Regions from separate parts of the Bacillus sp. AK031 genome, predicted to be linked through region 2. Evidence: a T-box and tRNA genes for the amino acid it is inferred to sense, from the RefSeq annotation. Region 2 holds a T-box; the other holds one or more tRNA genes.
The links. The T-box of region 2 lies ahead of pheS (phenylalanine--tRNA ligase subunit alpha). A T-box ahead of a tRNA ligase gene usually reads a tRNA of that ligase, here a tRNA-Phe.
Positions count from the first base shown of each region.

Region 1: it has a tRNA-Phe gene. The T-box ahead of pheS (phenylalanine--tRNA ligase subunit alpha) is inferred to sense a tRNA for this amino acid. The anticodon was not compared.

Region 1 covers NZ_CP096424.1:805,132-808,501, reverse strand. The annotation lists tRNA gene M1E09_RS03955 (tRNA-Glu) at 922-993, opposite strand; tRNA gene M1E09_RS03950 (tRNA-Ser) at 1,003-1,093, opposite strand; tRNA gene M1E09_RS03945 (tRNA-Asn) at 1,101-1,175, opposite strand; tRNA gene M1E09_RS03940 (tRNA-Ile) at 1,185-1,261, opposite strand; tRNA gene M1E09_RS03935 (tRNA-Gly) at 1,263-1,336, opposite strand; tRNA gene M1E09_RS03930 (tRNA-His) at 1,346-1,421, opposite strand; tRNA gene M1E09_RS03925 (tRNA-Phe) at 1,448-1,523, opposite strand; tRNA gene M1E09_RS03920 (tRNA-Asp) at 1,653-1,729, opposite strand; tRNA gene M1E09_RS03915 (tRNA-Met) at 1,839-1,912, opposite strand; tRNA gene M1E09_RS03910 (tRNA-Ser) at 1,930-2,022, opposite strand; tRNA gene M1E09_RS03905 (tRNA-Ile) at 2,040-2,116, opposite strand; tRNA gene M1E09_RS03900 (tRNA-Met) at 2,123-2,196, opposite strand; tRNA gene M1E09_RS03895 (tRNA-Ala) at 2,305-2,377, opposite strand; tRNA gene M1E09_RS03890 (tRNA-Pro) at 2,396-2,472, opposite strand; tRNA gene M1E09_RS03885 (tRNA-Arg) at 2,486-2,562, opposite strand; tRNA gene M1E09_RS03880 (tRNA-Leu) at 2,578-2,666, opposite strand; tRNA gene M1E09_RS03875 (tRNA-Gly) at 2,678-2,752, opposite strand; tRNA gene M1E09_RS03870 (tRNA-Leu) at 2,757-2,841, opposite strand; tRNA gene M1E09_RS03865 (tRNA-Lys) at 2,875-2,950, opposite strand; tRNA gene M1E09_RS03860 (tRNA-Thr) at 2,965-3,040, opposite strand; tRNA gene M1E09_RS03855 (tRNA-Val) at 3,146-3,221, opposite strand; rRNA gene rrf (5S ribosomal RNA) at 3,230-3,346, opposite strand.
Region 2 covers NZ_CP096424.1:1,049,681-1,053,050, reverse strand. The annotation lists gene pheT (phenylalanine--tRNA ligase subunit beta) at 1-377, opposite strand, end outside; gene pheS (phenylalanine--tRNA ligase subunit alpha) at 399-1,436, opposite strand; T-box leader at 1,500-1,739, opposite strand; gene M1E09_RS05245 (TrmH family RNA methyltransferase) at 1,796-2,557, opposite strand; gene sspI (small acid-soluble spore protein SspI) at 2,716-2,925, shown strand; gene M1E09_RS05235 (M42 family metallopeptidase) at 3,075-3,370, opposite strand, start outside.

The DNA of each region.
Region 1 (3,370 bases), 240 kb from region 2:
GAGAGATTCCCTCCATTTACTTTTCGTAAAATACCGACACAATCCTCAGATGAAAGCGGTTGCCTTGTAATGCAGCAGATAAACCGGAGTGAGAAATACAAGAAAATGTCGGAGTTTGTAGAAATATCCTTTAGTTGAAAAGCTGCTCAGGTGGAATATTTTCAACTTATGAAGAGGTGGTTTGAGGTGGCTAAGAGGATAGATTAATCTATTTTTTGTCTTTAAGCCTTTATAGACACTTAACTTATGGTTGCTGCATTCTATATGTTCTTTGAACACTTTTAGGGACACTTAGTTTCTAGTTCCTGATGCTATATGTCCTTAGAGCGCTCCTAGGGACACTTAGTTTCTAGTTCCTGATGCTATATGTCCTTAGAGCGCTCTTAGGGACACTTAGCTTCTGGGCCCTGGTTCTATATGTCTTTAGAGCGCTTTTAGAAACATTTAGTTTCTTGTTCCTGATGCTATATGTCTTTAGAGCGCTCTTAGGGACACTTAGTTTCTGGTGACTGCTTCTATATGTCTTTAGGGCGCTCTTAGGGACACTTAATTTCTGATGACTGCTTCTATATGTCTTTAGAGCGCTCTTAGGGACACTTAATTTCTGCTGGCTGCTTCTATATGTCTTTAGAGCGCTCTTAGGTGACAATTAGCTTCTGGTGGCTAGGTCTATATGTCTTTAGGCACTCTTAGGGACTCTATTTGTCCTAAATTTGCTTCTAGAGAATTTGAAGTGTCAGAGAAATTTTTATTGAGACACTGGCTCCAGTAATTATGGATATCTTTAGACCGCTATAACGGCATATTGATTTCAACTTGTTGGTCTCACTCCATTTTTACAACAATAAAGTAGGCCAGTAGGAAATAAACTATTTTATAGCACAAAAAAAAGACTATCTACTTAGATAGTCTTTTAAGTAATGACCCATACGGGATTCGAACCCGTGTTACCGCCGTGAAAGGGCGGTGTCTTAACCGCTTGACCAATGGGCCGTATTGAGATGGCGGAGAAGGAGGGATTTGAACCCTCGCGCCAGTTGCCCGACCTACACCCTTAGCAGGGGCGCCTCTTCAGCCACTTGAGTACTTCTCCGTGTGAATGGCTCCGCAGGCAGGACTCGAACCTGCGACCGATCGGTTAACAGCCGATAGCTCTACCACTGAGCTACTGCGGAATAATACCATGGTGGGCCTAAGTGGACTCGAACCACCGACCTCACGCTTATCAGGCGTGCGCTCTAACCAGCTGAGCTATAGGCCCATGGAGCGGGTGAAGGGAATCGAACCCTCATCATCAGCTTGGAAGGCTGAGGTTTTACCACTAAACTACACCCGCAAAACTTAATGGGGCGACTGATGGGAATCGAACCCACGAATGTCGGAACCACAATCCGATGCGTTAACCACTTCGCCACAATCGCCATAAGTTACTATATTAAAATTAAAATGGTGGCTCAGGACGGAATCGAACCGCCGACACATGGATTTTCAGTCCATTGCTCTACCAACTGAGCTACTGAGCCATAATGGTTTCGGCTTCCGCTAAGCTGCAAATCACTTTGTCAGCGTCTTCTGGGATTTTTGACGATAGTCAAAATATCCAACCTTTAGCGAAACCCTCTTAGTTTGAACTAAGATAAATTGTATAAAAATGGCGGTCCGGACGGGACTCGAACCCGCGACCTCCTGCGTGACAGGCAGGCATTCTAACCAACTGAACTACCGGACCAAGTTTTTTGCTTTTGGCAAAATAAACTTCATTAATTTTGACGCCAGTCAAAATATCTATCCTTTAAAAGGAAAAGGTAAATATTTAGGATTGACGCCAGAAAATTGTATTGCGGGAGCAGGATTTGAACCTGCGACCTTCGGGTTATGAGCCCGACGAGCTACCGAACTGCTCCATCCCGCGACGATAAAAAGGAAATATGGCGGAGGAAGAGGGATTCGAACCCCCGCGGGCTTTAACACCCCTGTCGGTTTTCAAGACCGATCCCTTCAGCCGGACTTGGGTATTCCTCCGTATGAATCAATAATAATGGTGGACCTTGCAGGACTCGAACCTGCGACCGGACGGTTATGAGCCGTCTGCTCTAACCAACTGAGCTAAAGGTCCGTAAAGTAGCGGCGGAGGGGATCGAACCCCCGACCTCACGGGTATGAACCGTACGCTCTAGCCAGCTGAGCTACACCGCCATGATATTGAAAGTGTATCGCTTCCAGTTTCACAAAAGTTTTCATTGCTTCGCTACGCTGCGCGACATTTTCAGAAGTTTATCTACTAAGTTTCGTAAAAAAACCAAGTGGAGCCTAGCGGGATCGAACCGCTGACCTCCTGCGTGCAAAGCAGGCGCTCTCCCAGCTGAGCTAAGGCCCCATAATGTTAATTTTGAAGTGGTCGGGAAGACAGGATTTGAACCTGCGACCCCTTGGTCCCAAACCAAGTGCTCTACCAAGCTGAGCTACTCCCCGCAATGTGTTAATATGGCGCGCCCGAGAGGAGTCGAACCCCTAACCTTTTGATCCGTAGTCAAACGCTCTATCCAATTGAGCTACGGGCGCATATGATAAAATCTCTGGTGCCGAGGACCGGAATCGAACCGGTACGGTAGTCACCTACCGCAGGATTTTAAGTCCTGTGCGTCTGCCAGTTCCGCCACCCCGGCAGGAACTCATATGGAGCGGAAGACGGGATTCGAACCCGCGACCCCCACCTTGGCAAGGTGGTGTTCTACCACTGAACTACTTCCGCAATATGGTGCGGGTGAAGGGACTTGAACCCCCACGCCTTGCGGCGCCAGATCCTAAGTCTGGTGCGTCTGCCAATTCCGCCACACCCGCATAATGATAGTTATTTTGCAGTGCAAAAAACTATGGTGAGCCATGAAGGACTCGAACCTTCGACCCTCTGATTAAAAGTCAGATGCTCTACCAACTGAGCTAATGGCTCGTACTAATTAAAAGTGGTGCCGGCAAGAGGACTTGAACCCCCAACCTACTGATTACAAGTCAGTTGCTCTACCAGTTGAGCTACACCGGCAGGTGTTTTTGTCTCACAAGGAACAATTATACTAGGTTTTAAATCTGATTTCAATGTTACTTTTTGGTATATTTTTTAACTCCGCTTCGCTTCGTAAAAAAATCATGGTGGAGGATGACGGGATCGAACCGCCGACCCTCTGCTTGTAAGGCAGATGCTCTCCCAGCTGAGCTAATCCTCCATTATAAAGCCTGGCGACGTCCTACTCTCACAGGGGGAGATCCCCCAACTACCATCGGCGCTGAAGAGCTTAACTTCCGTGTTCGGCATGGGAACGGGTGTGACCTCTTCGCCTTAATCACCAGACATTGTCTTTTTAAGGACAAGTAT
Region 2 (3,370 bases):
AGCTCCTGCAGGGAACAAATCATTCCATGTGATGCCTGCCCGCGCAGCTTGGCTTTTTTGATTTTGAAGTTACCCGGTAATACCGCACCTACTTTAGCCGCAGGAACCTTTTGACCTTTGGCTACATTTGGTGCACCGCAGATGATTTGAACCGGCTCATCTTCACCTACATCAACCTGGCACACATTCAATTTGTCAGCATCAGGATGAGGTTCACATTCCAGGACATGCCCAACCACTACATTTTTGATTTCCTTGCCAATCACTTCCACACCTTCTACTTCGATTCCGCTGCGGGTGATCTTTTCAGCCAGCTCTTCAGGGGCCACGCCGGAAAGATCGACGTAATCCTGCAGCCATTTATATGAAACAAACATTTTTCTGCCTCCTTAAGCCTTTTATTCTTGAGTTTGGAATTGTTTTAAGAAACGGATGTCATCTGTATAGAAGTGGCGGATATCATCAATTCCATATTTCAGCATGGCGATACGCTCCGGCCCCATTCCGAATGCAAACCCTGTATATTTTTTCGAATCGAACCCTGACATTTCCAATACGTTTGGATGGACCATTCCTCCTCCAAGGATTTCAATCCAGCCGGTGCCTTTACATACGCTGCATCCTTCACCGCCGCAAATCTTACATGTAATGTCCATCTCCACTGACGGCTCTGTAAACGGGAAGAAGCTTGGGCGCAAACGGATTTCCCTGTCTTCACCAAACATTTTCTTGGCGAATACCTGCAATGTACCCTTCAGGTCACTCATACGGATGTTTTCACCGACCACAAGGCCTTCAATTTGCATGAACTGATGAGAATGCGTCGCATCATCATTGTCACGGCGGTAAACCTTGCCCGGACAAATAACTTTCACTGGCCCTTTGCCTTCATGCTTTTCCATTGTTCTTGCCTGGACAGGGGATGTATGGGTTCTCAGCAAAATATCTTCTGTGATATAGAAAGAGTCCTGCATATCTCTTGCCGGATGTCCTTTTGGAAGGTTCAATGCCTCGAAATTATAGAAATCTGTTTCAACTTCGGGACCCTCGGCAATGCTGTATCCCATTCCGATGAACAAATCTTCAATTTCTTCAACAATCTGTGTAAGAGGATGTTTGCTTCCCTTTCTCACTGGTCTGCCTGGAAGTGTTACATCGATTGTTTCAGACGCAAGCTTCTTGTTGACAGCTTCCTTCTCAAGCTTTTCATTTTTTTCTTCAAGACGTTCAGTTATGGCTGCACGCACTTCATTTGCCAACGCACCCATCTTAGGACGTTCTTCTGCGGACAGTTTTCCCATTCCTCTCAACACTTCTGTAATGGGTCCTTTTTTTCCGAGATAAGCGACACGGACATCATTAAGCTCTTTAAGTCCTTCGGCAGCTTCGATTTTTCCTAGAGCTTCCTCTTGCAACTGCTTTAATTTTGCTTCCATGCAAAACGGCCTCCTTCAATTCATTGGTAATTTATTGATAACAACAAAAAAACCTCATCCCAATCAAGGGACGAGGTTATCGTCGCGGTACCACCCTTATTAAAACACGGCGCAATGCACCTGTGTTCTCTTCATTGGGATAACGGCTTTTCGCCGGGGCATCTTTCGGTTTCAACATGAAACGGTCCCGATGCCAACTCAAGAGGTGAACTTCGCTTTGCTGTCCATAAGAATGCTCTCAGTCTAGGCACTCTTTCCCTGCAATGGTTACAACAAGCTACTTTTCTCTGTCATTGTTTTTTACATATGTGCATTCATTATAGAAAACATTGGAATGGATTTCAAACCTTTTTCTAAAATTACTGCGCCTTTTTTAGATGATACATTAAAATGCCTGCTGCGATGGCGACATTCAACGACTCGCTCTGTCCATAAATAGGAACATACAGGTTGCGGTCGGTCGATTTCAGGATTGATTCTGATACACCCTTGCCTTCATTTCCAAGTATCAAGGCAAAAGAATCGGAACTTGGTACATTATGATATTCAGTACTATTCTCAAGTGCTGTTCCATATACGGGAATTCCTTCAGTCTTAAGCAGGGAAATCCAGTCAGATAGATTCCCTTTTAATACGGGCAGATGAAAATGGCTTCCCTGGGCTGAGCGGAGAACTTTTGGATTATACAAATCGGCCGACCCTTCACCGAGGATGACAGTGTCAATGCCTGCTGCGTCAGCCGTACGGATAATGGTACCCAGGTTTCCTGGGTCCTGGACTTCATCCAGCAGTAAAAATGTTTTTCCTTTTAATTGGACATCCGAATCTTGCGGCTGAGTGCAGACAGCGAAGACCCCTTGGCTCGTTTCAGTTGCAGCTACAGCTTTAGCTGCATCCTCAGAAATCATGGTGATCGCTGTATCATCCATATCCCAGGATGAAGGGAGGTCGACTCCTTCTTTCACCAGTATCTCTTTTACAACATTTTTCACCTTAAGTGCTTCTTCGACAAGATGAAAACCTTCAACAATATATGTACCAGAACGGTCACGTTCTTTTTTCGTATGCAGCTTCTTCCATTGCTTTACTTGCGGATTTTTCGCAGATTGAACATATTTCACAGGAAATGGCTCCTTAATAAAAGTATTGAAAGAAAATGGGCAATAAAGTCCATCCATTCTCGAATTTACATTATACCTCAGATTCTATACATAATAAACGTCAACAGAGGAGAAGATATCCATGAAAACATTACTAACAGGGTAAAGGAGCGTTTAAGATGGGCTTAAATTTACGAAATGCGATTATCCATAATGTATCAGGAAATAACCAGGACCAGTTAAAAGATACGATTGTTGATGCTATCCAAGGAGGAGAAGAAAAAACACTTCCAGGCCTTGGTGTCTTGATGGAAGTATTTTGGAATCACGCTGATCCTCAGGAGCAAAAAATGCTGCTGGAAACCATTGAAGAAGGATTGAAGCAATAAGAAAAGCGGGTGCTTAGTGCATCCGCTTTTGGTTTGGATTATGCACCCAACCCTCATTTTTAACAGGACGACCACCACAAGCATCAAACCTCATTGAATGCTTACCTCATAAGAAAAGGAGACCCTTTAAGGATCTCCTTCATTCAATCTTATTCAAAAGTAATTTTAGCAACTGTGTCTTTATCCAGACGCTTGATTACTTCAGTGATTAATTTAACTGCATTTTCGTAGTCATCACGGTGAAGCATCGCTGCATGTGAGTGGATGTAGCGAGTTGCAATCGTGATAGAAAGTGCAGGAACACCGTTGGCAGTCAGGTGGATTGCTCCGGAATCCGTTCCGCCGCCAGCGATTGAATCAAACTGGTAAGGGATGTTGTTTTCGTCAGCTACGTCTGTTACGAAATCGCGCAATCCTTTGTGAGATACCATGGATGCATCATAAA